DNA from 4 places in the Erwinia sp. GW821-FHT03D09 genome. Region 1 is predicted to be linked to each of the others. Evidence: predicted binding sites of a transcription regulator. Region 1 holds the regulator's gene; each other region holds the start of a gene.
What was found. The regulator Fur, encoded in region 1, represses iron uptake genes when iron is present. The targets are predictions, from matches to a motif close to ATAATAATGAGAACNACTATCAA.
Positions count from the first base shown of each region.

Region 2: a site for Fur is predicted at 3,243-3,265, ahead of ftnA (non-heme ferritin). Genes of this name have one in related genera too.
Region 3: a site for Fur is predicted at 5,372-5,394, ahead of fes (enterochelin esterase). Genes of this name have one in related genera too.
Region 4: a site for Fur is predicted at 1,585-1,607, ahead of fepB (Fe2+-enterobactin ABC transporter substrate-binding protein). Genes of this name have one in related genera too.

Region 1 is NZ_JBWKUK010000009.1:31,765-39,334, reverse strand. It holds gene AC07U6_RS10515 (beta-N-acetylhexosaminidase) at 1-816, shown strand, start outside; partial or broken gene AC07U6_RS10510 (LysR family transcriptional regulator) at 824-1,720, opposite strand; gene AC07U6_RS10505 (MFS transporter) at 1,813-2,352, shown strand; gene AC07U6_RS10500 (hypothetical protein) at 2,371-2,835, shown strand; gene AC07U6_RS10495 (hypothetical protein) at 2,796-3,161, shown strand; gene AC07U6_RS10490 (hypothetical protein) at 3,158-3,547, shown strand; gene mtr (tryptophan permease) at 3,664-4,911, shown strand; gene fur (ferric iron uptake transcriptional regulator) at 4,966-5,409, opposite strand; gene fldA (flavodoxin FldA) at 5,805-6,335, opposite strand; gene ybfE (LexA regulated protein) at 6,481-6,762, opposite strand; gene ybfF (esterase) at 6,909-7,570, opposite strand, start outside.
Region 2 is NZ_JBWKUK010000016.1:63,310-70,879, reverse strand. It holds gene AC07U6_RS16490 (hypothetical protein) at 1-125, opposite strand, end outside; gene AC07U6_RS16485 (hypothetical protein) at 270-524, opposite strand; gene AC07U6_RS16480 (GNAT family N-acetyltransferase) at 813-1,298, shown strand; partial or broken gene AC07U6_RS16475 (TroA family protein) at 1,537-1,953, shown strand; gene AC07U6_RS16470 (hypothetical protein) at 2,194-2,466, shown strand; gene ftnA (non-heme ferritin) at 2,543-3,055, opposite strand; gene AC07U6_RS16460 (GMC family oxidoreductase) at 3,385-5,007, opposite strand; partial or broken gene AC07U6_RS16455 (TonB-dependent siderophore receptor) at 5,113-5,322, opposite strand; gene AC07U6_RS16450 (hypothetical protein) at 5,356-5,499, shown strand; gene AC07U6_RS16445 (cytosine permease) at 5,606-6,904, opposite strand; gene AC07U6_RS16440 (helix-turn-helix transcriptional regulator) at 6,923-7,570, opposite strand, start outside.
Region 3 is NZ_JBWKUK010000018.1:58,362-65,931, reverse strand. It holds gene AC07U6_RS17730 (hypothetical protein) at 1-173, opposite strand, end outside; gene AC07U6_RS17725 (TonB-dependent siderophore receptor) at 348-2,543, opposite strand; gene AC07U6_RS17720 (hypothetical protein) at 2,670-2,924, shown strand; gene AC07U6_RS17715 (TonB-dependent siderophore receptor) at 2,980-5,103, opposite strand; gene fes (enterochelin esterase) at 5,477-6,832, shown strand; gene AC07U6_RS17705 (MbtH family protein) at 6,825-7,037, shown strand; gene AC07U6_RS17700 (amino acid adenylation domain-containing protein) at 7,094-7,570, shown strand, end outside.
Region 4 is NZ_JBWKUK010000018.1:42,139-49,708, forward strand. It holds gene AC07U6_RS17665 (Gfo/Idh/MocA family protein) at 151-1,272, shown strand; partial or broken gene AC07U6_RS17670 (NAD(P)-binding domain-containing protein) at 1,402-1,494, opposite strand; gene fepB (Fe2+-enterobactin ABC transporter substrate-binding protein) at 1,621-2,766, shown strand; gene entS (enterobactin transporter EntS) at 3,331-4,602, opposite strand; gene fepD (Fe(3+)-siderophore ABC transporter permease) at 4,778-5,812, shown strand; gene fepG (iron-enterobactin ABC transporter permease) at 5,823-6,863, shown strand; gene AC07U6_RS17695 (ABC transporter ATP-binding protein) at 6,860-7,570, shown strand, end outside.

The DNA.
Region 1 (7,570 bases):
GACGGTCTTAAGGATGCTAAAGCCGCGAGCGATTTTGCCACTCAGCACGTTCGGGTGAACTTCTGGGATACGCTGTTCTGGGGCGGAGCCTCCAGCGTCAACGACTGGGCCAATAAGGGATATCAGGTGGTGATCTCCAACCCGGATTATGTCTATCTGGACTTCCCTGCAGAGGTTAACCCGCTGGAGCGCGGTTACTACTGGGGTACTCGCTACAACGATGAACGTAAGATCTTTAGCTTCGCGCCGGATAACCTGCCGCAGAATGCTGAAACCTCGGTTGACCGTGACGGCAATACATTTGATACCAAATCAGAACAGCCGTGGCCGGGTGCTTACGGTCTGTCTGCACAGCTGTGGAGCGAAACGGTTCGTACCGACGGCCAGGTTGAGTCGATGATTTTTCCACGGGTATTGGCGGTAGCCGAACGCAGCTGGCACCGCGCCGCGTGGGAGCAGGATTACCAGCAGGGAAGGGAGTATCAAGGGGGTAAAACGCACCACGTTGACCAGCAGGCCCTGCATCGCGACTGGCAACGCTTTGCTAACCTGCTGGGGCAGCGTGAACTGGCCAGGCTCGACAAGGCCGGTATTGCCTGGCGCCTGCCGCAGCCGGGTGCGGTAATTGTCGATAGCTATCTGCAGGCAAATACCGCGCTACCGGGGATTCTGGTGGAATATTCCATCGATGAGGGGCGCAGCTGGCAGCGCTACAGCGACAGCCATCGCCCACTAATTAACGGGGAAGTCTGGGTGCGCACCAGTAGCGCTGACGGCAAGCGCTTCAGCCGTACAGAACACGTTATGCCTCTGTAGATCTGATCTAACCCGGCTGCATCGGTAATTTCTGCGAAAGAAAATCGATAAACAGCCGGGTTTTTCGCTGCATTTCCCCCTGTCCGGCAAACACGGCACTGACCGGTTGATTCGGCAGCTGCCACTCTTTACACAGATGCTGTAGCCTGCCTGCGGCAATATCTTCACGGACCAGCCATTCCGGCAGCACCGCGACACCCATTCCGGTCAGTGCCATCTGACGAACGATTTGTGCGGAGTTGGCGGTATAAGCGGCATCGGACTTCAGTTCGGACAAACGATTATTTGCTCCACGAAAGGTCCAGCGGCCGGGATGAGCCAGGTTGCTGTTGTGTATCCACGGCATGGCGGAAACCTCCTGCAGATCCTACGGACGAAAGCGTTTTACCAGAGAAGGTGAAGCCACCAGTAAAATGGCATAGTCTGCCAGCCTGCGGCTTTTTAGCGATGAGTCGCGCAGCGCCCCCAGCCGTATCGCCACATCCAGCTTATTACTCACCAAATCATCAAGAGAAGCCCCGACGCTGTAGTTCAGTTTCAGCAGGGGATGGCGCTGGCAGAATTCGCCGACCAGCGGCATCAGGAACTGCTGGCCATACTCCCACGTTGAGGTAATGCGGAGTTCCCCGGAGAGGGAGTGATGCTCTGTGGTGACTCGCGCGACCGCCCGGTCAATATCAGCGAAAATCAGCTTAAAATCCTGATAAAACTGCTGCCCGTGGCCGGTAAGGGCCAGGCTTCGCGTGTTGCGCACCAGCAGTGTGACGCCAGGCAGCTGTTCCAGACTTTTGATATGCAGGCTGACCATCGCGCGGCTTAAGCCGAGATTGCTGGCGGCCCGGGTAAAGCTGCCGCTGTCAACAATGGCAAAAAACGTGTGGATCTTATCAAGATGGGCGTGCATGGGATTATTCAGTTTAATCAAACAATCATTTAAATTTATGCGTCTTTATTTGTCAGGTCAACCGCCGCTATGCTTCGCGTGGAGGTATGACAATGCACTATGGTTATCGGGTCGCGGCCATCTTTCTGCTCGGCTTTTTTATTGATTGTATTAATATTTTTATGTCGGCGATTGCGCTGCCGTCAATTGCGGCGCAGATGTCCTTGGCGACGGAGTCCATCAGCTGGGTGGCCAATGGTTATATTCTGGGGCTGACGCTGATCGTGCCGCTGAGCGGCTGGCTGGCTTCGCGCTTTGGCGCCCGGCAGACTATCGTCGCCTCAATGCTGATCTCCAGCATCGCCGCGCTGGGCTGCGCGCAGGCCGACTCCTTCAACACACTGGTTGTGTGGCGTTTTATCCAGGGCGCGGGCGGCGGGCTGCTGATCCCGGTAGGGCAGGCGTTAACCTTTAATTTATTTCAGGGGCGGCAGCGCGCCGCTATTTCGACGCTGATCATGTGCGTGGCGCTGATTGCCCCCGCGCTGTCCCCTCTGTTGGGAGGCATGCTGGTGGATGTGTTTTCCTGGCGCTGGATCTTCTACAGCAATATTCCTTTCAGCCTGCTTGCGGCGCTGCTGGCGGCGATATAGATACGACTACAGGCAACGGTGCGTACACGCGCAGATATCACCGGAATTATTCTGGTCTGTGGCGCTTTGGGTACTCTGTTGAGGAGCCTGTCGCTGTTTAGCGAGCAGCATGCTTTACCACAGGCTGCATTATGGCTGGGCGTTTCTTTACTGCTGGCGTGGGGCTATGTACAGCATTACCGCCGCCAACCAACGGCTATTCTCGATCTCAGCCTGCTGCACAATCATCAGCTGAATCTGTCCATCGCCGTTTACTACGCCGTACCGGGCGTGTTTACGGGCGTTAATTTGCTCAATATTTTCTATCTGCAGCAGGTTTTGCATTTCAGCGCCGGGCATACCGGTAGCTTTATGCTGCTTTACGGCGCCGGCGCGCTGGTGGCGATGCTGGTGGCCGGGCGGATTTATTATCGGGTAGGCGACCCCGCTTATTCAGCTGCGGTATGTTGCTGCATAGTGGCGGCATTGCGCTGTTATCTTTAGTCAGTGATACAAGCAGCAGTGGGATACTGTGTGCGGCCTATCTGCTGATGGGGAGCGGTGGCGGGATTGCTGCAAACTGTGCGCAGACCACGGCCTTGATTGAGCTGAACGAGCAGCAAATGAGCCGGGGGAGTACGCTGTGGAATATTAACCGGCAGCTGACGTTCAGCCTCGGCACTGCGTTATTTACGCTGCTGCTGGCGGTGCTGAGCCATTATTTTCCTGGTGAACAGGCGTGGCATCTGGCATTTATTATTGCGGCCATTAGCGGTTTGCTTCCGCTGTGGCTGATTTATCAACGACGTTTTCATAAGGAAATCCAATGATCGATCTCACTAACAAAGCATCACAGAGCGTCATTGTTCTGCATCAGCTGATTGAGGCTGTCTTTCACGGTGACGGCAGCAAGACTGCCGAGCTGCTGACCCATTTTGCCGATGACTTTGTAATGATTACCCCAACAGGTAAAAGCCTGGTGCTGGCAGAGGTTGAGGCCTTATTCAACCGCTTAACCGGCGCGCGCCAGGGAATGATGATCAGCATTGAGCAGTGCAACGTTATTTCGCAGCGGGGGAATGAAGTGATTATTCAGTATCACGAGCTGCAACAGCAGCAGGATAATCATTCGCATCGTATTTCGCTGGCGGTGATTAACTGTGCAACCCAACCGCCACGCTGGCGCTATCTGCAGGAAACCATGGTAATAAACTGAATACTGTACTAGTTCACGGGTTCGGGCTGGTGTAGAATGTGCGGCGTTAATGCCGCTCATCCAGTGAATAATTCCGGTTATGGCGGCGAGTTTCCTATTTTTGCTAAGGATTAGTCATGGATTCACCGGTTTCCACCGCCCGCCCGCCTTCTACACTCTGGGGAACGCTAATTATTAGCGGCACGATTATCGGTGCCGGGATGTTCTCGTTACCGGTGGTGATGTCCGGTGCATGGTTTCTCTGGTCATCAGCATTACTGATTGTCACCTGGTTCTGCATGCTGCTTTCCGGGCTGCTGTTTTTGGAGGCCAGCCTGCATTACCCTGCCGGGTCCAGCTTTGACACGATCACTCGCGATCTGTTGGGACGGGGCTGGAATCTGATTAACGGTCTGTCTGTCGCCTTTGTTCTGGGGATACTGACCTATGCCTATATCTCCGCCAGCGGAGCGATTATTCAGCACACGCTGAGCCAGCTCTCACTGCCGGTTTCTGCCCGTAGTGCCGGTTTCGCCTTTACGCTTCTGGTGGCGGTGTTTATCTGGCTGGGCACGGCAATGGTCAGTCGTATGACGCTGATTTTTCTCGGTGCGAAAGTCATTACGTTTTTGATTATCTTTGGCGGACTGCTATGGCATATCGAACCGGTGAAACTGCTGGACAGTCATGGGGAGGAAAGCCATTACCTTCGCTATCTGTGGATGGTGATCCCATTCTGCCTTGCGTCATTTGGCTATCACGGTAATATCGCCGGGCTGGTCAGTTACTATCAGAAGAACGGTAGCCGGGTTTGTCGCTGTCTGGTATTCGGCACGCTGCTGGCGCTGATCATCTACTTTATCTGGATTATTGGCACGATGGGCAATATCCCGCGCCATGAATTCAAAGCGATTGCAGCACAGGGTGGAAATATCGACGTGCTGGTCGCCGCACTTTCGGGTGTGCTGCACAGCCCCCATCTGAATCTGCTGCTGGATATCTTCTCGAACTTTGCCGTCGCCTGTTCATTCCTTGGCGTTAGTCTGGGGTTCTTCGACTACCTTGCCGATCTGTTTAAGTTTGATCGTACAGCCTTCGGTCGGTTAAAAACGACGGTGGTCACCTTTATTCTGCCGCTGACGGCGGCGATGATCTGGCCAAACGGCTTTCTTGTGGCGATTGGTTATGCCGGGCTGGCGGCTACACTTTGGGCCGTGATTACCCCTGCAATGCTGGCGCGAAAGGCCAGGCAGCGTTTTACTACCGCAGCCTGGCAGGTAAGAGGGGGAACGGCACCAATCGTACTGGTGCTGATCTTCGGCGCGGTGAATGCGCTGGTTTCTCTACTTTCGTACTGGAACGTCCTGCCGGTCTATGCCGGATAACAGGCAAAAAAAACCGGTGGATGGCCACCGGTTTCATACTGATTTCAGAATGGATTACTCGTCGTGCAGCGTATCGTCTTCGCGGCAGTCGCCCTTAGAGCAATGGCCATAGAGGTACAGACTGTGATTGCTCAGTTTGATCCCGTGGCGAGTCGCGATTTCACGCTGACGTGCTTCGATATATTCGTCGCGGAACTCAATAACTTTGCCGCAGTCCAGGCAGATCAGATGATCGTGGTGGTGCTGCTGAGTCAGTTCGAAAACGGATTTACCGCCTTCAAAGTTATGACGGGTAACGATCCCTGCGTCATCAAACTGGTTGAGCACGCGGTACACCGTGGCTAAACCGATTTCTTCGCCCATATCAATCAGGCGCTTATACAAGTCTTCCGCACTGACGTGATGGCCTTCTGGTTCCTGAAGCACTTCCAGAATTTTCAGTCGTGGAAGCGTGACTTTCAGGCCGGCCTTCTTTAATGCGGTATTGTTGTCAGTCATGCGGATATTGTCCTGTTACTTTGCTAGTCACTTAGTGGCTGAAAAGCCCTGAACATCGGTTGACGCTAGAGTTGGATGCGTCACAGTATAGAACTCATACATCGAAATGAAAACAACAAGGAATGCCTGAAGCCACTGTTGGATGTAAGGATTAATGTCATTACGTCCAGTGAGGCCTGCGTCCAAATCTTACAAAGTTAACATTTCGCTCTATTTCATCCCATCGCACAACGATCATAAAAGATCGTTAAAGGGATGCTGGAGGATGAGAAAGCGGATAACCGATGGGGTTATTGTACATTTTTACAGGTGGTATTTACAAATACGTATCTATTACTTCTATAGGAAAAACCATTGGCCTGATGTGAGGTGTCTCTCACATCAGGCCGTTTGGCTCAGGCTTCGATGATTTCTTTCAGCTGAAGCTCATCAAAAATCTGCTTAACCCACTTATCAACGCGTTCGTTGGTCAGTTCAGGCTGACGGTCTTCGTCAATCGCCAGACCCAGGAAGTGGTTGTCATCGGCCAGGCCTTTAGAGGCTTCGAAATTGTAGCCTTCAGTCGGCCACTGACCCACCAGAATTGCGCCGTTTGGCTCAATGATGTCGCGGATGGTACCCATCGCATCGCAGAAATATTCAGAATAGTCTTCCTGATCGCCACAGCCGAACAGGGCGACCAGTTTTCCGTTGAAGTCGATCTCTTCCAGCGTAGGGAAAAAGTCATCCCAGTCACACTGGGCTTCTCCGTAGTACCAGGTAGGAATGCCCAGCAGCAGAATGTCGAAGGCTTCAAGGTCTTCTTTGCTGCTTTTGGCAATATCACGAACTTCTGCAACGTCTTTACCCAGCTGCTTCTGGATCATCTTTGCAATGTTTTCCGTATTGCCCGTATCGCTGCCAAAGAAAATGCCTACGATTGCCATGAGTTTAATAACCTCTTGAATCTTAATGATATGGTGACTGCCAAAATTTTTGCAGATAGCCGTAATAATAGCAGACCGCCGTCAACGGATAAACGAGTAATCCTGCGGCATTTGTCACTTTGTGCGTTGAGCACACGCGGTGCAATCAGGACTGCAGGTGTTTTAACTGGTTTAGCAGCATCTCTTCAATCAGCTCACTGCGGCTCATATTGCGCGCTTCGGCCAGCTGGTTCAGTGCGTCAACGGCTTCACTGTTCATTTTCAGCTCGACGCGCTTAAGCCCGCGAACTTTATCGCGCTTAAGCTGATTACGTTTATTGATTCGCAGCTGCTCATCACGCGTCAGCGGATTAGTTTTCGGTCGTCCCGGGCGACGTTCATCTGCGAACAGATCGATCGTTGTGCGGTCCGTGTTCTCTTTTGCCATAGATTAGTGATACTGAAAGGCTGGATTTCTGATGTGTCAGGCCGTTATCCGCCGTAAAAATCACCAGCGGAAAAATGTCAGCGCGCATCATACCCCAGTGAAAGTGATGACGACAATGTTTTAACAACATAGGGAAATAATTGTTTTTACAGCACAAAAAATCGACGAATTGCGCGTAAAACTGCATCAGGTTTTTCAGCGTGAACCCAGTGGCCGGCCCCGGCCACAACATAGGCCCGCGCCTGCGGGAACTGTGCCAGCAGCGCGTCACGATATTCATCGGCCAGATAGGGGGAACGCTCACCGCGAATGAACAGCGCAGGATGCGGCCAGGCAGGCACTGGCTGCCAGCCAATAATCTGGTCGTAGCACTGATACAGCACAGATACATTAAAACGCCATTCACCTTCGTGGAAAGATTTTAACAGAAACTGGATCACGCCCTCTTCCGTCAATGTCTGACGCATTAGCGCTGCGGCCTGACTACGCGAGGTGATGCCAGCATGGGTAACTGCCTGGAGCGCGGCGAAGATATCATCATGATGGCGGGTGGAGTAGGCGACTGGTGCCATATCAATCACCACCAGTCCTGCCACGCGGTCCGGTGCCAGTGCGGTTAACATCATGGCGATTTTGCCGCCCATTGAATGACCGATAACGCCGAAACGCTCAATGCCCAGTCCGTCTAGCGTTTCCAACACATCCTGCGCCATCAGCGCGTAGTTCATTTCGTTCGAGCGTGGCGACAGGCCATGATTGCGCACATCAATCTGAACCAAACGGCGGCGGTGCTTGAGGTCACGAGCGA
Region 2 (7,570 bases), on a different contig from region 1:
AACGCAGGAGGGACATTCACAATTGGATCGGCCTTAACAACAGGAATATTGATATTCAACCCAACCAGCAATAAAGCAGCCAGCGCGTAACGACGGGAAGATGTTCTAACTTTTTGACTTATCATATAAACCTCACGTTAATTGTTTAGAATAAATTGGAGCATGAGCAGTGAGTGACTTATGGCTCTATAATTACTTAGAAATGCTACATGATGAAATGTAGCATTCTATAGTCGTGGAGAGACTTTCTTAATGATAAGAATATTATTTTATGCTAAGTTGCATGCAATTATTACTTCAACAGGTTGGCTTAAAACTCGTGCCGTGGCTTGTAAATATGTTTCACCGAGCTTTAACGGGAACTTTATAAATAATAGCGTATCCCTAAGACTCTGGCACAACGCAGGAGAGACATTCACAATTGCATCGGCCTTAACAACAGGAATATTGATATTCAACCCAACCAGCAACAAAGCAGCCAGCGCGTAACGACGGGAAGATGTTCTAACTTTTTGACTTGCCATATAAACCTCACGTTAACTATTTAGAATGAAATAAAACATGAGCAGTACGCCCCTGAACGGGATGCACATTGATGTATTGCCATACAGCGAATTAAGTGTAGAGCATAAAATTTAAAAGCAATACAGGATGTGAAAAATAATTTCTAAAATAAATGATGCCGCTCCATAACTATTTTATATTTCAATGATTTCTTCTGCCGATAGCTGTCCGGTTTATTTTTATAGTATGTTTTACCTCACCGGTATCAGATATGCCGTTTCAATCTCAGGTACAGGAGCAACATATTGATGTCATTACGTATCGAACCCTACAGCGCAAAACACCAGGCAGCGGTTATCGATTTAATCCTGCCGATTCAGACTAACGAGTTCAGCATCCCCATCACCGCAGAGCAGCAGCCCGACCTCAACGATATCGAAAACTTCTATCAGCAGGGTCACGGCCAGTTCTGGCTGGCGCTGGTGGACGATCGCGTGGTCGGCTGTATTGCGCTGAAGGATATTGGCAATCGCCAGGCGGCGCTGCGCAAAATGTTTGTGGCGGCAGAATATCGCGGTAAGGCTTACGGTACCGGGCTGGCGCTGCTGAATGTATTGCTGGACTATGGCCGCGAGCAGGGCTTAAGCGATACCTTCCCCGGCACCACCGCGCTGTTCCTTGCCGCGCATCGCTTCTATGAGAAAAACGGTTTTACGGAAATCACCGTGCCCGAGCTGCCAGCTTCTTTCCCGGTAATGAAGGTGGACACTAAATTCTATCGCTATACCTTTTAATACCGTCATGAAATGAAATTTTTTGACACATCTTGTTTTAACTTTCATCGCCACGTAGCATGCCCCTGCAAGACTTAAGGTGATAATGATTTTCATTTTCATTATGGGGTTTATCATGACGATTTGGGGTAAAACGGGCATTCTGCTGGCCGGGCTGATCGCCTCTGCCAACCTGTGGGCTGCGCCATTTGTAGTGGAAGATGTCAGCGGCCGTAAGGTTGAAATTAAATCGGAAGTGAAGAGGCTGATCCCCGGCACCTTCGGCACCCTGAACCCCGAGCAGATTATCGCCACGCGCCTTGATGTGGTGATTGTGACCGGTGCTAACTGGAAGAATTACAACACCGCCGGCGGCTGGGTGGGCGTTGGGCCTGGTGCCGATGCTGTTGAAGCAACAAAACGCTTAACGGCGCTGATGGCGCGTCCTGCCTTCCATACTCTGCCGGTGGCAACGAACGGTAACGCCCATGCGATCTGGCATCAGTTCTACGACAGCCCTTACCAGTTTGTGGCGATCCAGTCGATAGCTAAATGGCTGCACCCTGAGCTGTTCAAAGATATCGATCCGGATGCCACCTTCCGTGAATTCCACCAGCGCTTCCTGCCGGTGGCTTACAAGCCTGGCTATTGGGTAACCTTACCAGCCAGCCACTAAACAAAGGGTGCTTTTCGCACCTTTTGTTTAATTAATTAAAAATCAATAGGTTGTTATTAAAATTCCCTTTTTTTCGTTATTCCACTCATATTCATTAACATTTTGCACTGAACTGCCGCGTCTTTCTCCTCTATTTTATCTCCAGGACGCTGTAACTGTTCTCTTCCTGCTGCTTACGATCTCCGGCGGGTGAACGGTAGCGCTTTGAGCATGATGGACAGGTTTAACAGGGAGTGAGCCATGAAAATCTTTATCCGGCGGTGGTTATCAACTCTGTTCATCATCGTATCGGCCACTCTGCATGCGGGAAGCGATTCGCAGGAGGAAGAGCAGCTGCATGACGATGGCCGTATGGTCTGCGGCGATCCCTGCGAGCTCGTTCCGCAGACCAGCCAGCATCCCGGCAAGGTGGATCTGAAAGCGATAGCGGTATATTTGAAAAGTCTGGTCAGTGACGCGCCTTCAGGTTCTTTGCCAGCTGAAAGCCATGATGACGGTGATGATGCCGAATAAAAAAAGCCACTCTCAATGAGAGTGGCCCTGAGTATATTCGCGGATGCGCTTTGCCCACTTAATGTAATGCCGTCGATTAACTGGCAGAGTGTGCGCCCGGCTCGCCCATCTTTTTCAAATCTTTGTCGAGGAAGAACAGTGCCTGGCCGCTGTTGCCAACCAGAGCCAGTTTGTCCAGCACGGATTTGAACAGTTTCTCTTCTTCGTGCTGCTCGGCAACGTACCACTGCAGGAAGTTAAAGGTTGAATAATCCTGGGTGGTGATCGCCGCGTGGGCCAGTTCGTTGATCTTCAAGGTGATCAGCTGCTCGTGCTGATAGGCCTGTTCCAGTACTTCACTTAGTGAGTTAAAGGTTACCGGTGGTGCATGAATGGTGCCCAGCACCGGCATCGCACCGGTATCGCTCAGGTAGTTAAACAGGCGCTGCATGTGCTGCATCTCTTCTACAGAGTGTTCCCGCAGGAATGCGGCGGCACCGTCAAAACCTTTATCGTTAGCCCAGGCGCTCATCTGCAGGTAGAGGTTGGCAGAGTAGAATTCCAGATTCAGCTGATCGTTCAGCTTGGCGGTCATTTCATTCGTCAGCATGGTGACTCCTTAAAATTATTATTAACTGTGGATGACAGGTGATTTCTGCGCATTATGCACCCATCCATAGAAAATAAAAACCGTTTATTATAGCAAATGCTAAATTTATTTTTGGTGATCTAACTCAATGATTTTAAGTGTGTTTATTTTTACTTTAAATATAATTCGTTCCGTTTTTTAAATAAGTTTGATAACCATTCTTATTAATAGTTAAGCACGTTATTCCTATCGGAATGAGAATTAATATCTTTAAGATTATTCTGCACATGGTTTAATTCTAGTTGAATAAGAAGCTTCTGCCACAGGGCAGAAGCCGGTTATTTTTGCCGTCAGGAAACGGGATTAGAAACATTGTTAAGGATCAGAGAGGCAGCGCGTTCAGCGATCATAATGGTGGGCGCATTGGTATTGCCGCAGGGGATTTGCGGGAATATGCTGCAGTCCGCCACGTACAGGCCGTGAATACCGTGAACGCGTAACTGCAAATCCACCACGGAGGTGGCCGGATAGGGGCCCATTCGGCAGGTCCCCACCGGATGGTAGACGGTTTTAATGTCGTCGAGGATAAAATTAGTGATGGCGTTGATATCGTCTTCTTTCACCTCGTTCAGATGTAAAATGTGCCCGACAACCGATTGCAGTGACGGGCTGCGCAACAGGCGAAGGCCTGTCTGAACGGCCCGAATCTGTCCTGCCAGGTCCGCAGGATCGCTAAGATAACCGGCATCAATCGCCAGTTCATCGCTTGGATTACTGCTGTTCAGCCGGACCTCTCCGCGTGACTTGCTCGGCAAATAGCCCACTTTTAATGTAATGCCGTGTTCGCTGCCGGCGGGATTGGCACCCGGCCCATTTTCAAAGTTATCCAGAACCGGCAGGAAGTGCACCTGTACGTCGGATCGCCCGCTGCCGGTGGTGTCTATCAGCGCGCCGCCCTCCAGGATATTGCTGGTAAGCAGGCCGCTACGGAAGAACTGCCACTGGGCGAAGTTTTTCACCGCCCGCAGGCCTTTGTCCTCGCCCCACATGCTGTTACCGGTATTGACGGTAGCGTTCAGCGACATATGCAGATGGTCCTGATAATACTTACCGACCGGCAAATCGGCACAGGTGACAATGCCCATGCTGTCGAGGTGCTTTTGCGGCCCAATCCCGGACAGCATGAGTATTTTTGCGCTTCCAAAGGCTCCGGCACAGAGGATGACCTCCCTGCTGGCATAGGCCAGGCGCTGCTGTTTGCCGTGCACATGATAGACCACACCGCGCGCCTGGTTGCCCTCCATTATCAGATGCTGTACCTCAGCATCGGTAAGCGTGGTCAATTGAGGATTATTTTTTACTCGATCGAGATAAGCACGCGATGTACTGGCGCGTTCTCCATGATGAGTGGTGGTCTGCCACAGGCCAATGCCAGCGGGCGCGCCGTCGTTGAAGTCGTTAACGTAGGGCAGGCCCTGTTCCTGTCCGGCGCGGATAAAAGCATCCGTCAGCGGATGGCGAAACTGGTTTTCACTGACGCTTAGCGGCCCCTGCTGAGCGTGATAGATTCCGCTCAGGCACTGATTGTTTTCTGCTTTTCTAAAGAAGGGAAGCAGGTCGTTAAAGCTCCAGCCACGGCAGCCATATTCCCCAGCCCAATCGTCATAATCCTGCGGCTGGCCGCGTAAATAGATCATACCGTTGACGGAGCTGCCGCCGCCCAGCACGCGGCCTTGAGCGACCTGCATCACGCGTTTATTAACATGCTGTTGGGGAAGTGTGCGGTAGGGCCAGCGGGTTTTGGGGGAGAGTTTTACCAATCCGGCGGGCATTTTGTGGAACAGGCTGTTATCACGGCCACCCGCTTCCAGCAGCAGGACGCTGCCTGCCTGGGCCTCAATCAATCGTGAGGCGATTACGCATCCAGCGGAACCGCCACCGATGATAATGTAGTCAAATTGCTGTTCTGCCATAGTTTATCTCCTGAAAGCGACGACTGGCATCGTTAAAACATCCGATGTACTTCAGGAGCTAAACTACGTTTGCACGGAATAAACGGCTAATTTAAACGTGCTGGATCAGAAATCCATTTTCACTGTGAACTGCACTTCACGCGGATCGCCAATCTGATTAGAGAGATTATTCGTCGCGATAGATGACGTGCAGTACGTTTTCTCGAAGATATTCTTAACGTTAACCTGCAGCGTGACAGGATGTTCTGTCTCTCTTTTATAAGAAGCAAACGCATCGGCAACCGCATAGCCCTGCAGAGAATAATCCTCGCCGTTGGCTCGCCGAATGACGAGCTGCAAAATCGCCGGGTGTATATCGAAAAACTGGAAGCGCTAAAGATCGTGCCAACGGACGATTTACCCTTTAAATATATGAGTGCGCCCTCTGAACCGCTGATCCGTGATGCGCCAAAGCGTACGCTGATAGTTCTGCTGTTTGCGCTGGTGGGCTGATAACCGGCTGCGGTTTTGTTATGGTGAAGAGTGTGATGGCCAGTCGCGCGGTGAAGTGAATGTTATCAATCAGGAAAGAAGGCGGACGATGTCCGCCTTAATTGCATCAGGCGGATACCGCTGCGGGACGGCTGCGCTGCTGCGCCAGCTTAACCACGTAGTAAATCACGCAGGAAATCAGCAGTGAGTTAATCGTTGGCACACCCCATTCGGTTAACAGGCCAACTGCGCTTCCCACCAGGGTGGCAATAATCGCGACCCAGCCAATCACCGGCGTTTCGCTGTCTTTCGGCAGTTCACCCAGCAGACGGCTGCGGTCCAGCAGACCACGGTGGGTACGCAACAGCAGGTAATCCACCAGCATAATGCCGAGGATCGGTGGGAAAACCACGCCCAGCACGGTAAGGAAATCCACGAAGCGATCCAGAATACCCAGTACGGAAAGCAGGGTGCCCAGCAGGCCGATCACTAACGTGGTGCTGCGATACTTCAGCCTTTTGCCGCTGATCCCTTCCACGGCGTTAATCACCCCCAGCGATGAAGAATAGAGGTTCAGGTCGTTAACGCGCAGGGTAGAAAGGATCACCACCAGCAGTCCGACACCGCCCGCCGCCTGTGACATAATCGTCACCACGTCGGCAGTTTGCAGCGTACGGGCAATCAGAATTGCCAGGCCGTTGACGATAAACTCACCGGCAATAATCGTCAGCAGGGTAATGCCCGCCACGTGCTTAGACGATTTGGAGTAGCGGGTCAGATCCGGGGTCATCAGGCTGGCCACGATTGCACCGCCCACTACCATCGTAATTGCCGCGCTGATAGTCAGCGGCGAGCCGGTTGGCGGCAGATCGATAATCTGCTGCAGGGTATGGCCGGACAACGTATGGAACGAAATAAAGGCAACCAGGCAGATAAACAGCGGGACGGCAATGCGTGCGGTGACGCGCAGTGCCTTAAAGCCATAGGTCACCAGCACGGTCAGCAGCAGGCCGGAGAGGCTGGCGGCCAGCGGGAAGCCTAACCTGTCGCCGAGCGCAAAGTTCAGCGATTTGGCGAAAATGGCATTCTGAATGCCAAACCAGCCGAGCAGGCTGACGGCCACCACCAGGCCAATCAGCACGGAGCCGATACGGCCAAAGCCGCACCAGCGTGCCAGCAGGCTGCCGGAGATCCCTTCACGCATCCCGGCATAGCCCAGGCCGTAAGTCACGATACCAAAAATAACGCTACCGGCTAAAATCGCCAGAAACGCGCTGGCCAGATCCATCGAGTCACCCAGCACCGAGCCGAGCATAAACTGATCCAGCGCGGTCAGCATACCCATATGCACCACGGCAACGCTCAGGAACGAGACGCGCTTGTTCTCTGGAACGCGGCTTAGCGGGTAGTCTTCTATTTTTATCACGATCTGTTTTCCTTGAAATTAAATAAACTGGATGCCCTTTTCGATCAGGCGATCCGGAATAAAATTGTCTAACCCTGCGTGACGGCAATACTCTTCAAACTGATTCAGCGTGTGTACCCCGGCCTTCTGATAGATGCTGTAAATCCGGTTTTCTACCGTGCGATGGCTAAGGTTATAGATGCGGGCGATCTCCTTGGTGGATAAACGCTGTAGCAGCAAAAACAGCGTATCCAGCTCCGAGCGGGTAAACAGATCGGTACTCACCTCGGTGGTCAGCACCCCCGGCTTCTGCTGGGTGATGTATTTCAGCGGCGACAGGGTGTTGAGCAGGCGGGCATTCCACGCCACGCCAATAAACACGCCGCCGTCGCTGTACAGAGGAATTTTTTCGCTGACGTAGGGCGTCAGGCTGTCCTGGCCGAACCAGAAGTGGGTTTCAATCACCGCCACCCGGCCGTGGCAGGCTTCGGTGCGGCGATCGTGCTCGATCAGTTCTTCTTCGCATTCCGCCCAGGAGGCGGGAAACTCACTGTCGAACCTTCCCTCAACGGCAAATTCCTTTGGCGTGTTGGTATAGCGATACGCCATCTCATTCATATAGATGTGGCGTGACTCTGCATCTTTGATGCCCCAGGGTTCGGTTAAGTGTTCCATCATGGCAATCAT
Region 3 (7,570 bases), on a different contig from region 1:
GAGCCGCCTCTCATCCCTGAATCTGACCTTTCGCAGCCCCCTGTATCAGGAATACGATCCCCCTTTTCCGGGTACGCCATCAGCCTCTGCTGTAAACGGCAATAACTCTCATCACTCAGATATGCAGGCCGATACTTTTGAAATACGGCAAGCTGAATAAATATTGCATTCATAGATCTCCCTATCCTTCCCGGGCAGAGATTATCCTCAACTTGGGGATACTTCAATTGTGATCGGTTCAACGATCAGAAATCATGACACCGCTCGCAATAAAAAAGCCGCTGTCTGCAACTCAGACAGCGGCTCGAGGGTGCCGTACAGCAGTACTGATGCTTCAGCCCCGCGGCTTACCAGCGGTAGTCAACCGAGGCGATAATGGTACGGCCCACGCCGTAGAAGCAGGCATCCTCGCCGCTACAGGAGGAAACGTATTTCTTATCGCTCAGGTTCTGTACGTTCACCTGTAAGGTGGTGCCGCGCAGGGATGACGTGGCCTGGCCAAGGTCATATTTCACCATTGCATCGTACAGCGTGTAGTGCGGAACATAGTACTCACCGATGGCATCACCCGGCGCGGTGCCGATGTAGCGTACGCCGGTACCGACGGACAGACCGTTCAGCACGCCATGCTGGAAGCTGTAGGTACCCCAGGCAGACGCAGCGTGGCGCGGGATAGCCGCCGGGCTGTGGCCGATTTCAGCGGCGGTTGGCAAGTCTTTGGTTTCCACATCTGTATAGGAATAAGCCGCAGTCAGCGCGATTTCCGGCGTTGGCTGCGCGTGAACTTCCGCTTCCACCCCCTGAGACTTCACTTTACCGATCTGATCGTAGAAGAAAGTGGTGCGGTTAAACGAGGCCACATTCTTCTGGGTGATATCGAACCAGGAAAGCGTCAGAAGGGTGTTGCTGTCCGGGATCTGATACTTCACGCCCACTTCGGTCTGCTTGCCGGTGGTTGGCTTCATCGCCGGGCTACCCGGTTCGCCCTGGTAAAGGGTCGGTTCAAACGAAGTGCTGTAGCTGACGTACGGTGAAATACCGTTGTCGAAGGCGTACAGCAGGCCCGCACGTCCGGTGAACTGATTGTCGTTATAGCTGACCTCAGACCCGCCGGAGGTATTATCGCGAGTATTGACCTGCGACCAGTCGTGGCGGCCGGAAAGCAGCAGGTTCCAGTCGTTCCATTCCAGCTGATCCTGTACGTAGACGCCAACCTGGTTCAGAGTTTTTTGATCGCTGGAGACCAGCGACAGCTTGCTGGTATCAATATCGGTATGGCTCGGATTGGCCCAGTCGATCGGGTAGTCGCTGTTACGGTCGCGATACATCTTCGAATTGATATGGCTGTAGCGGTAGTCCAGCCCGCCCAGTACGGTATGTTTCACCGCGCCGGTATCAAACACGCCTTTTAGCTGGTTATCCACGCCGAATTCATTGGTCAGCTGCGATTCGTGCTGCGCCATGCGAGTCAGCGTATGGTCGTTGGTCGGGGCAATGACGTTATACACCAGATATTTATAATCTTCATCGCGGTGGGTAAAGCGCAGGTTCTGGGTGAACGACACCGCATCGTTGAAGTTATGGTCGAAGTTATAACCGATGGAGGCCTGTTCGCGCTTCGACTTATCGTAGTTCGATTCACTGACGTTGAAGTCGTAGGGCACATAGCCGACGCTGGTGGAGTACAGCGTACCTGCGCGCGGCAGGAAGTTGCGCGAACCGGCTTTCGGATCGTTCTGGTAGCTGGTTAACAGGGTGAGGCTGGTGTCTTCGTTTGGTAGCCAGGTCAGCGCCGGGGCAATTGCAACGCGTTCCTGCTTGTTGTCCTTCACGAATTCGTGTTTGGTGCTGCCGATGCCGTTCAGACGATAGAACAGCGTGTTGTCGTCGTTCAGCTTGCCGCCGAAGTCAAACGCCGCTTCCGCCAGGTGACGGTTACCGCTGCTCAGCTTAACTTCGCGGATCTCCTGCGCGGTCGGGCGCTTGCTGGTCATCACCACCACGCCGCCGGGGCTAACCTGGCCGTACAGCACGCCTGCCGGGCCGTGCACCATCTCTACGCGTTCCAATAGCCAGGGATCAAACTGCCCCGCCCCACCGTTCTGGCTGGAAAGCCCGAAATGCAGGCCGTCCAGCAGCTTCGGCGCGTAGCGGAAACCGCGGCTGATCACTTCATCATTTCGGTTGGAGTTACCGCGGTAGGTCGTCACCACGCCGCTGGTGTAAGCCAGCGCATCAGCAACGGAGGCCGGCTCCTGCTGATCCATCTGATCGCGGGTCACCACGGAGATCGACTGCGGGGTTTTACGTAACGGGGTATCGGTTTTGGTCCCGGCGGAACTCTCTTTTGCCACCACGCCTTTCAGTGGTGCAGTCACGCTTTCCTGAGTCTGTGCCGTTACGGTCAGCGTATTTTCCGTGGCGGTCGCAGAGTGAGCCATCGGAACCACCAGCAGGCTGGATGCCAGCAGCAGGCGCATTGTGTTTTTATCTGAACGTACTGCAAAGCCTGGTCTTGCTTGTTTGTTAACGGTACTGAACATATCTCTTCATCCATTCAGGAACTGCTTGCCAAAAAAACACCAGTCCGGCCGGGAAGTTATCGTTAAAACAGACATCACGGCCGCTATCACAGATCTCATCAGCCTTGTTCGGCTGTGGTTCTTGTTATGGCGATGGCACGAAAACCCTTACTGCATATCGAGTTAGCGATTTCCCTGTCAAAGCTGTGGTGCATATTATTGCAAATAGAAATAATTCTCAATGCCATTATCATTTGCAGCAATAATAGCCAAATCGCGCAGGAAACGATCAAAAAAACCAGTAGTAAAAAAAATGCCACCCGAATGGGTGGCAGAGGGATGATTAAAGAGTCCGCTGGCGAAGGCTCAGCGTTAGCCGGATATTTCCCGGACATGTCGTGAAAACATAGCCGGAAACGTTGACGGAAATAGTGCCGGTGCGGCGACCCGACGCGTTTTACCAGCGGTAATTAACCGAGGCGACTACGGTACGGTCGGTACCGTAGAAGCAGGCTTCGGTATTGCTGCACGAGGCAACATAGCGTTCGTCGGTCAGGTTCTGCACGTTCAGCTGTACGGTAGTGCCCTCCAGTGAAGGGACAGCATGGCCCAGCTCATACTTCACCATCGCATCGTACAGGGTGTAATGCGGAACCTCGTCTGTGCCGGTGGAGTCTGCTGGTGCATCGCCCACGTAACGTACGCCCGCCCCAACGGTGAAGCCGCTCAGCGGACCGTTCAGGAAGCTGTAGCTGCCCCATGCCGATGCCGCATGGCGCGGAATACTGGCCGGTGTATGGCCCAGCTGTGTGGTGGTATAGGTTTCTTTGGTCACCGCATCGGTGTAGGTATAGGCGGCGATTAGCTTCACTTCCGGGATCGGCTGCGCGTGAATTTCCGTTTCCACACCCTGCGAATTCACCTTACCGATCTGCTCGTTGTAGCCGGTGGTGCTGTTATAGGAGGTGATGTTCTTCTGATTGATGTCGAACCAGGAAACGGTCATCACCGTATCGCTGCCGACCGGCTGGAACTTCAGCCCAACTTCCGTCTGTTCGCCGGTGGTGGGCTTGAACGGATCGGTACCCGGCGCGCCGGTGCTCAGGTTCGGTTCAAACGAGGTGCTGTAGCTGATGTACGGCGACAGGCCGTTATCAAAGGCGTAAAGCAGCCCCGCGCGTCCGGTGAGCTTGCTGTCGTTCTGGGTAACGTCCGATCCGCTGATGCGGTTGATAGTGCGGGTCTGCGACCAGTCGTTACGGCCGGACAGCACCAGGTTCCAGTTATCCCACTCCAGCTGATCCTGCAAATACAGTCCAACCTGATGCAGCTGCTTAACGCTGCTGGTGGTCAGTGCGATATCGGCGTTGTTCACCTCAACGCTGGTCGGGTTGGCCCAGTCAAGCTGGTACTTGTCAGACGTATGACGCGACAGCGTACTGGCCACGCGGCTCCAGCGGTAGTCCAGACCGCCAAGCACGGTATGGCTGACTTCGCCGGTGTCGAACACGCCCTTCAGGTGGTTATCCACGCCGAATTCGTTGGCCATCGCCGTTTCCTGCTGCGGGCGACGATTGATGGTGTGGTCGTTCACGCTGGAACTGGTGGTGTAGACCATATATTTATAGTCTTCATCACGGTGGGTGTAGCGCAGGTTCTGCTGGAAGGAGAGCGCCTCATTGAAGTTATGATCCAGCTCGTAACCCATGGAGGCCTGCTCACGCTTGTTGCCGTAGTAACTCTGGTCGTTGATGTTGAAATCATACGGCAGGTAGCCGACGCTGGTATTTTTCAACGTGCCCGCCATCGGCAGGAAGTTGCGCGACCCGGCCTTTGGATCGTTCTGGTAGCTGGTCAGCAAGGTGAAGCTGGTATCGGCATTCGGCAGCCAGGTGATCGCGGGCGCAATCGCCCAGCGCTGCTGCTTATTGTGCTTCACCGTTTCATTCCTGGTGCTGGCAATGCCGTTCAGGCGGTAGAACAGCGTGTTGTCATCGTTCAGCTTACCGCCGAAATCAAATGCCGCTTCGCCCAGGTGATGGTTACCGGTGCTCAGCTTCACTTCATGAATGCTTTCCGCCGTCGGGCGCTTGCTGGTCATCATCAGCAGGCCGCCGGGGCTGACCTGACCGTACAGCACACCCGCCGGGCCGTGGACCATTTCCACGCGCTCTAACAGCCACGGGTCGATCTGCCCTGCTCCGCTGCTGGAGCTGGAAAGGCCGGAGTGCAGGCCGTCCAGCAGCTTCGGCGCATAGCGGAAGCCGCGGCTGATCACTTCGTCGTTACGGTTGGAGTTGCCGCGATAGTTGGTCACCACGCCGCTGGTGTAGCTCAGCGCATCGGCAACCGACTCAAACGCCTGGTCGTCCATCTGCTCGCGGGTGACCACCGAAATCGATTGCGGCGTTTTGCGCAAAGGCGTGCCGGTCTTGGTTCCGGCGGCGCTCTCTTTCGCCACCACGCCTTTTAAGGGGGAGGTGACGCTTTCACGGTTCTCTGCGGTCACCGTAAGGGTGTTCTCTGCGGCGGCATGGGCCAGCGGCAGCATTAACAGAGAGGAAGCCAGTAAAATACGCATGGAAGGTTTTTCAGAGGGTATTGCCAGGCCTGGTCCTGCCTGTTTTATAATCTTTTTGAACATGTTCAGTTCTCTCATCCGAAACAACTTTTCAGGGGAATCCCCGTAAAGCCGCGGCTGTCAGCAAAATTGATAAGCGCGACGAAGAAAGAAAGCCCGTTTGCCACTGCGACTGACGGTACTTTTCCACACTCCTTCCAGGAGAAAACCGTTATCTCTACGTAACTTACCGTCATCCCCTGGAAAGTTGGGTATCATCTTATTGCAAATGCAAATTGTTCTCAATAATATTTGCATTAGCGTTATTTAATCTAAGCGTACTGAGAAAGATTAAGCTTAAGTAACACAATGTAATCAAAGGAAAATATTCGTGATGAAAAAGATGTGGCCACGCCCCCAACGCCAGCCGTACGGAAGTGCAGCAGCATTGCTAGCAATGGAAAACGTGGGTGAAGAGAGCTGGTGGCAGGAGCTGGCGCATATCGGCACGCCGCTGGTGGAAGAGTATTCCGCAGACCTGGTCAAAATGAGCTACTTCTGGCGCGATCCGGCCGGCCATGAATCGCAGTCCCCGGTGCGCCAGGTGTATGCCGATATTAACTGCGTCACCGACCACCACAGCCCGCAGCCGCAGAGCCTGCATCGCGTCCCGGGTACCGATGTCTGGTACTGGTCAACGGAGATCGATCCGCAGTGGCGCGGCAGCTACAGTCTGATCCCGGTGGGCGCCGCCCAGCTTCCTCCCGCTTTTAGCAGCGACGTGGAAACCCGCGCCCGCCAGCAGCGCGAGTGGTGGATATCGCTGTTCCCGTTCGCCATTTCCGATCCGCTGAACCACAGTGCACCGCACTTTAACAGCCGCCATCATCCGCTCTCCGCCGCCCATATGCCGGGCGCACCGGATCAGTCTTCATGGCATCTGCTGGATTCCGGCCATACGCCGCTGGCGGACGCCAGCCGCCTGCAGCAGTTCACCTGGCAAAGCGATCTGCTGGGCAACGAGCGGCGCATCTGGCTTTACACAACCGGGCATACCGCTACGCCGGAAACCCGCCCGCTGGTGCTCATCCTCGACGGCCAGAACTGGGCGGAAGGCAGCCCGTTGTTCAGCGCGCTGGACAGCGAAACCGAGAGCAATCATTTCCCGGCGGCGGCCTGGCTGTTTATTGACGTCATCAATATGGAGTGGCGCGAGAAAGAGCTACCGTGCAGCCCCGCCTTCTGGCAGGCGGTAGAAGAAGAACTGCTGCCGCTGGCACGTGGCTATACGCCGTTCAGCGAAGAAGCCGATCGCACCGTGGTCACCGGCCAGAGCTACGGCGGGCTGGCGGCCACCTATGCCGGACTGCACCGCCCGCACCGCTTTGGGCGCGTGCTCAGCCAGTCCGGTTCCTTCTGGTGGCCGAATATGCAGCTGATCCGCCACTTTGGCGAACTGAAGCAGCGCGAAATGGGCTGGCTTACCGCCCGGCTGATTCAGCGCGATCTTCCCGCCAGTCGGCTGACCATTTTTATGGAAGCAGGCAACCGCGAAGGCGATATGGCGCCGCTCAGCGAGCAGATGCACGAAGCGCTGGTCGCCACCGGGCACAAAACCTTTTTCCGCATTTTCTCCGGCGGCCACGATTCGCTGTGCTGGCGCGGCGGGCTGATTGACGGCCTGCGCTGGCTGCTGGCCGATTTCACCGATCCTCAACACCCTGCCGAAACAGGAACCCACCATGACTGAACAACAGAACCCGTTTGACGATGAAAGCCTGAGTTTTCTGGTGCTGCTGAATGCGCAGCAGCAGTACAGCCTGTGGCCCGCCTTTGCCGAGGTGCCGCCCGGCTGGCAGACCGTGGCCGGGCCGGACAGCCGCGCCGAGTGCATCAACTATATCGAAGCGCACTGGCAGGATATGCGCCCGGCGGCGCTGAAACAGGCAGGCTGATCGGGCCTGCACGCCGCGTTCCCCCCTTTTTTGTTTTGCTGACAGGAATCGTCACCGTGTCCGAGACTCATATTGCCCCCGAAGTACTGGCAGACTTTGCCGATTATCCGCTGGTCGCCGCGCAGCCGGGGATCTGGATCGCAGACCAGATCGCCCACCGCAGCAACACCTTTGCCGTCGCGCACTACAGTGAACTGCACGGCGACATCGATCGCCAGGCGCTGGATCGCGCCATCCGTCAGACGATGGCGGAAGCCGATACCGTGCAGGCCCGTTTTGGCCTGGCAGAAGACGGTACGCCGGTACAAACCCTGCCGCTGCGGAGTACGCCACAGAAGGTAGAACCGGTTGAGTGGATAGACTTCAGCCAGCACGCCGACCCGCGTCAGGCGGCGCAGGATCTGATGCAGGCCGATCTGGCCGCCGATCTCGCCGCCGACGGCGAACGTCCTCTGTACCGGCAGGTGATGATACGCATCGGTGACGACGGCTGGCTGTGGTATCAGCGCTATCACCATCTGCTGGTGGACGGG
Region 4 (7,570 bases), on a different contig from region 1:
GATCTGCGTTGCACGGGCGGTTACATCTCTTTATGCAAGCGCGATCACGTTTATTTCATTTTCATATTGAGTTGTGTGTTTTTGAAATATATATTCCAATTAGTTTTTCATTTCGTTCCATTTTACCACCTCTACACCCAAGGATTTGTCATGCAAAAAGTCAGAATCGGTCTAATCGGCACCGGCTACATCGGGCGCTGCCACGCTATCGCTTACTCTCAGGCTTCTACAGTCTTTAAGCTGAAAGGTGAACTGGTACGTGAGATGGTTGCCGAGGTTAACCCGGACGTAGCGCGTGCTCAGGCCGCTGCGCTGGGCTTTAACCGATCGACCGGAGACTGGCGTGAGCTGGTGGCGGATGAAAATATCGACGTGGTAGATATCTGCGCGCCGAACTTCCTGCATAAGGAAATGGCGCTGGAAGCGATTCGCCACGGAAAGCACGTTTATTCCGAAAAACCGCTGGCGCTGGATGTGGCGGATGCGGAAGAAATGGTTCGCGCAGCGGAAAAAGCCGGGGTAAAAACCCTGGTGGGCTTCAACTACATGAAAAACCCGACCAGCCAGCTGGCGAAAGAAATTATCGCTCGCGGTGAAATCGGTGAAGTCGTGCATTTCTACGGCACCCACAACGAAGACTACCTGGCGAACCCGAACACCCCGCTGGACTGGCACTGCCAGAAAGCGCTGGCCGGACTGGGCGCGCTGGGCGATCTGGCTGCACATATCGTGAATATGGCGCACTTCCTGGTGGGCAACATCAGCGAAGTCAGCGGCGATATGATGACGGTCATCAAACAGCGTCCGGACCCGAAAGATCCGTCTATGCTGCGCGATGTGGAAAACGAAGATCAGGCCAGCGCGCTGCTGCGCTTTGCCAACGGCGCGCACGGCGTGATTGAAACCTCGCGTATTGCCTGCGGCAGCAAAATGGGCCTGACCTATGTGGTCACCGGCACCAAAGGCACCATCCGCTACACCCAGGAGCGCATGGCCGAGCTTGAGCTGTATATCCACGACGAACCAGCCGGCCGCCAGGGCTTCAAAACCATCCTGACCGGGCCTGCGCACCCTGACTATGCGGCATTCTGCATCTCCGCCGGTCACGGTATCGGCTTTAACGATCAGAAAACCGTTGAAGTGCGCGACCTGATTAACGGCATCGCCGCCGATGATCGCATGTGGCCGGACTTCGCCGAAGGCCTGCAGGTGTCGAAAGTGCTGGAAGCGATTGCCGTATCCGCTGCGGAAGGTCGCTGGATGAAAGTGTAATTCAGAGCGATTTCGCTAAGTAAAACAGGCTGCTGACGCGATCGTCACGCAGCCTTTTTTATTATTCCAGCCCGGCACGGCGTGCAGCGACTTTCGCCAGTGCCGCTATACCGTGCAGTGCACCTGCAAGCGGTTCCAGACTTTCAGCTGATGTCCTGCCCCCGGTAGGTTTTTTGCCATCGGCTGGCCCATCGATCCCAGCCCGATAAATCCAATGCGCATGTGCTGTATCCATAAATTATGCGGGTGATGTCCCGTGATGATTGTCGCCCCCTTGCGGCTAAAGCGTTTAACTTCAAGAGTATTGTATGTATGATAATAATACTCATTTACAATCAAGTCTTAATCATGAAACCTCAATCTTCCGTTACCCGCCTGATGTTGGTTGCCGGTGCACTGATGCTTGGCGCGATGCTCAGCGGCTGTGACCAGTCTTCCGACGATGCTAAGCCAGCGGCACAGCACGATGCTGCCCATCAGAGCACGGCTGCTGGTGAACCGCACAGCACCGGGCATCAGGACGCCGCGCACGGCGAACAGCTGCAAACTTCCGCGCCGGGTGAAACATCCGGTTCACATCGGCAAAACGCCACGGTAAGTGAATCGCAGGGCTGGCCGCGCTCACTGCAAACGCCGAAAGGCGCACTGACCCTGCAACAGGCACCGAAGCGGATTGTATCCACCAGCGTCACCCTGACCGGTACGCTGCTGGCGATTAACGCGCCGGTGATCGGTTCTGGCGCCACCGGGCGCAACTCGACCGTGGCGGATGAGCAGGGCTTCTTTACCCAGTGGAGCGCGGTCGCGAAGGAACGTCAGGTTAAACCGCTGTACGTCACCGAGCCGAACGCCGAAGCGATTGCGGCCCAGGTGCCCGATCTGATCATCATCGCTGCTACCGGCGGTGACTCGGCGATCAAGCTTTACGATCAGCTATCGACCATCGCGCCGACGCTGGTGATTGATTACGGCAATAAAAGCTGGCAGCAGCTGGCGCTTCAGCTGGGCGATATCACCGGGCATGAGAACGATGCGAAAGCGGTGATTGATCGTTTTGAGCAGCGCGTGCAGACCGTGAAGCAGGAAATTACTCTGCCGCCGCAGCCGGTTTCGGCATTGGTGTATTACGAAGACGGGCGTGGCGTGAATCTGTGGACGCCGGAATCAGCGCAGGGCAAGCTGCTGACCGAGCTGGGCTTCAGTCTGGCGATGCCGCCGGCGGACGTTCACGGCGGGACCAGTATGGGCAAACGCAACGATATTATTCAGCTGACCGGCGAGAATATGGCGGCGGGGCTGACGGGCAAGACGATGATTCTGTTCTCGTCCGATGATGAGACGGTGCAGAAGGTGGAGGCGAATCAGTTTCTGGTGCATCTGGAGCCAGTGAGCGCGAAGCGGGTGTATTCGATGGGGCCGGATACGTTCCGTCTGGATTACTACAGCGCCAGCAATATGCTGAACAGCATTGAGCGGGATTTTAAGGCGCAGTGAGTTCGCCGTGCTCACTTTGAGCTTTTCCAGTGAACGCTAAGATATCGCGCAGGTGGCGCTTCAATTAAGGCTACTGGCTTATCGGTGCAGGCCGGGTTCACGGACTCGGCGTGAATACATCCGTGTAGCCTCGACGGGCGCGTCCCTGCGCCCGACGGTCCGTGAACCCGGCCTGCACCGATTGCCCGTTAACTCAGGTGTCGCGGGTGGCGAAAATTCTTCTTTTGGAAAATGCTGGTTTTCAGGTTCATATATCCACACTTCTTCACTTCTTCACTTCTTCACTTCTTCACTTCTTCACTTCTTCAGAATATGGACAGTGGATCATGACTTAGATCGCCAAATCGGCGCTGAAGGTTGGAAATTGCACCAGATTTTAAAACAGCCACTCGAAAGCCTAAAGGGTGAACGTTGTGGGGAAGATAAGCCGGGTATCTGCGGCAGGGAGGCCGCAGCTAAGCCCACAAGGACGTGTTAACGGCGTCCCGGCGTTATTCCCCATTACGGTCGCCCGGTTACCGACTTCCCGCGCCGTAAAAGCAACGCCGGACTTTTGCCACCACATCACCCCGCTATTGGCTCCGACTTCTCGCAGGATTCTGCTTCCTCCGGCCCGCTCAACGAACAGCGCCGCAGAGTCTTCACCGATGCCGCCAGCAACAGCGCCACGCCCGCCGCTGCCGCGCCAAACGCAAACACGCTCATCAACGGTGCCAGTACCCGCCCTAACACGCCCAGACCCAGCGCGCCAATCGAATCACCGCACACGTCCTGCGCAGTGCCCAGACTGTTAACCCGGCCCAGCAGCGCATCCGGCGTATGATGCTGAATCAGCATATATTGCAGCAGCGAAGCAATCGCGTTGCAGTAGCCGTAAACCACCAGCGCCAGCAGGGCGGGCAGCATATGGCCGTAAAGCCCCAGCGAGGCGATCGCTACGAAAGCACAAGTGGCACTGGCCAGCATCACCACGCCCGGGCGGGTGCTGCGCGGTACCCAGCCGCTGGTCAGTGCACCGCTCATCGCGCCCAGTGGTACCGCCGAATACATCAAACCAATCGCCGAGGCATCCGCCTGATAGCTCTCCGCCAGCGCCGGGAACAGCACCCGCACCGCACCGACGATGCTGATCAGCAGACCCAGCAGCACCACGGAACCAACGACCTTCTGCCGACAGACAAACTGCACGCCGCTGACCAGCGCGCGCAGGGGATGCTCGGGCTCGCTCGGTTCTGGCTTCATCTGCGGCAGGCGAACCAGCGGGATCAGCGTCGCCAGCGTGCCGATGGCCGCCACGGCAAACGCCCAGCCCACGCCACCGGCAACGATAATCACTCCGCCAATCGCCGGGGAGAGAATCGCCCCCAGACGTACGGTGATCATACTTAACGCCCCGGCTGCGCCGAGGTTCTCGCGGCCTACCAGCAGCGGGATCACCGTCATCAGCGCGGTCATGCCCAGCGCGCCGAAAAAGCCGTCCCACGCCGCCAGCACATACAGCGCCCACAGCGAGGGGGCGGGGCTGAAGGCGTTCAGGCTCAGCGCCACGAAGCCCAGCCCGCAGGTGCCGCGCGCAAACAGAATCAGCTTACGGCGGTCCAGCCGGTCGGCCAGAATGCCGCCAAGCATTAAGCCAATAAACATGCCCACGCCGTCCAGCGCCACCGCCACGCCCACCAGCAGGGTGGAGCCGGTCATCGCCTGGATCTGAATAGGCACGCCCACCGCCAGCATACCCAGCGAGAAAACGGAGAGCATACGGGCGCAGAAGATGGCGCGGAAGTGAGCGTTGTGCTTGAGCAAACTGAAATCGAGGAGAATAGATGACTTAGCCATAGTGTCCATAAGGGTCGAAATGAGCCATTACCTGCCGGGCGGATGGCCTCCGTCCGGTCAGGCGCGATGGATGCCGATTTTTTTCTGGCGGGCAGCATGGTAACATAATTAGTTAATAACATTAATGATAATAATAATCATATTCATTTCTAAAATTAAGAGAGGATTGTCAGGGATGTCGCTCCACCGTTCTCAGCCCGCCACGCCGCCGCAGCCGGTGGATGCGCGCTATGCTGCCCGCCTGAGCGGTGTGGCAATCTGCCTGGCATTACTGCTGCTGATTTCCCTTGCCAGCCTGATGATTGGCGCGCGATCGATTGCTCCCTCGGTGGTCTGGCAAAGCCTGTTTGGTCAGATGCAGGGGCCGGACAGCACAATTATCTTCAATGCCCGTCTGCCGCGCACCCTCGCCGGGCTGCTGGTGGGGCTGGCGCTCGGCGGGGCCGGAGCGGTGATTCAGGCGCTGACCCGCAACCCGCTGGCCGACCCCGGCATCCTTGGCGTGAACTCGGGTGCCAGTTTTGCCATGGCCGTCGGCATTACCCTGTTCGGGGTGAACAGCATGGCGGGCTGGCTGGGCTTTGCCTGGGGCGGCGCGCTGGCGGCCAGTATTGCCGTCTGGCTGATTGGCACCCTGAGCGGTGGCCGGGTGAACCCAATCCGCCTGACGCTGGCAGGCGTGGCGCTCAGCGCGGTGCTCGGCGGCTTTACTTCCTCGCTCTCCTTACTGAACCCGCAAACCTTCGATCAGATGCGCTTCTGGCAGGCCGGTACGCTGGACATCCGCGATCTGCATAACCTGGCCGTGGTCGCGCCCGCCATTCTTGCCGGTGCCGCGCTGGCGCTGGTGGCATCGCGTTCGCTGAACAACCTCAGCATGGGGGAAGATCTGGCGGCGGCGCTGGGTACCAAAGTGGTTGCCATTCGCCTGCTGGCGCTGCTGGCGGTGATGCTGCTCTGCGGCTCTGCCACCGCGCTGGTCGGCCCGATCGGTTTTGTCGGGCTGATGGTGCCGCACGTGGCTCGCTGGTGGGTGGGTTCGGACCAGCGCTGGATACTGATTTACTCCTTTTTAATGGCCCCGATCCTGCTGCTGACGGCGGATATCGCCGGCAGACTGATGGTGCAGGGCGAACTGCGGGTATCGATCGTTACCGCGCTGATTGGCGCCCCGGTGCTGATCTGGCTCGTTCGCCAGCGTAAGAATTAAGGACCGCGATATGCACTCCCGAACGTTACTGATTGGCCGCGCCAGCGGCTGGATAAACCTGCGGCTCAGCGCCCGCGTACTGTGGGTCAACATCGCGCTGCTGCTGCTGGCGACGGTGCTGGTGCTGTTCGCGCTCTGCTACGGCACGCTGCGGATTTCCCCCGGCCAGGTGTGGCAGGCGCTGCTCGGCGACGGCCCGGCCGGATTCCAAACCGTGGTTAACCAGTGGCGCGCGCCGCGCGTGGTGATAGCGCTGGTGCTTGGCGGCGGGCTGGGCGTCAGCGGCGCGATCTTCCAGTCGGCCATCCGCAATCCGCTCGGTAGCCCGGACGTAGTGGGCTTCAATGCCGGTGCCTTCACGGGGGCGCTGATCGTCATCATTCTGCTTAACGGCAGCTACTACCAGATTGCCGGTGGCGCGCTGCTCGGGGGTATTGCCGCCGCCGCTCTGGTCTATCTGCTGGCCTGGCGGCAGGGGATTGTCGGCTTCCGGCTGATTATCGTCGGTATCGGCATTGGCGCGGTGCTGTCGGCGCTGAACAGCTGGCTGATTATCAGCGCCTCGCTGGAAAGCGCAATGAGCGCCGCCCTGTGGGGAGCCGGTTCGCTCAACGGCATTACCTGGAGTAAAGGTCAGCCCGCGCTGGTACTGGTGCCGCTGACGATTATCACCACGCTGCTGCTGCTGGGCCGCCGCCTGCAGCTGATGGAAATGGGCGACGACAGCGCCCGTGCGTTGGGCATCAACGCAGAATCAAGCCGGCTGTGGCTGATGCTCGGCGGGATTATTCTTACCGCCGTGGCCACCGCCACCGCCGGGCCGATTGCCTTTATCGCGCTGGCTGCACCGCAGATTGCTCGCCGTATGACCGCCGCCAATGCGATGCCGCTGTTTTCCGCCGCGACCACCGGTGCGGTACTGCTGCTGCTGGCCGATGTTATCGCCCAGCACGCCTTTAACGGGATACAACTGCCGGTCGGTGCCGTTACCGTCAGCATCGGCGGCCTGTATCTGATCTGGTTACTCATCAGGGAATCTCGTCGCTCATGACCGATACGTCTTCCTCCTCCCGCCTTGCGGCGGCCGACTTAACGCTGGCCTACGATCAGAAGGTCATTGCCAACCAGCTCAGCGTGCAGATACCGGATCGCAAATTTACGGTAATCATCGGCCCCAACGCCTGCGGAAAATCGACGCTGCTGCGGGCGCTGTGCCGCCTGCTTAAGCCGCGCAGCGGTCAGGTGCTGCTCGACGGCAGTGATATCCATCAGATGGGCACCAAAGCGCTGGCGCGGCAGCTGGGCCTGCTGCCGCAGCACGCGATTGTGCCGGAAGGGATCAGCGTGGCCGATCTGGTGGCGCGCGGGCGCTATCCACACCAGACGCTGTTAAAGCAGTGGAGCGAAGCGGATCGTCAGGCGGTGGATGCCGCGATGCAGGCAACCAACGTCAGCGAGCTGGCGCAGCGCAGCGTTGATGAGCTTTCCGGCGGTCAGCGCCAGCGGGTATGGGTGGCGATGGTGCTGGCCCAGCAGACGCCGCTATTACTGCTGGACGAACCAACCACCTGGCTGGATATCGCCCACCAGATTGAGCTGCTGGATCTGTTCCGCCAGCTCAATCATGAGCACGGGCATACCATGGTGGCCGTGCTGCACGACCTTAACCAGGCCTGCCGCTACGCCGATCATCTGGTCGTGATGAAGCAGGGAGAGATTATCGCCCAGGGTGAACCCGCCGGGATTATCAGCAGCGAT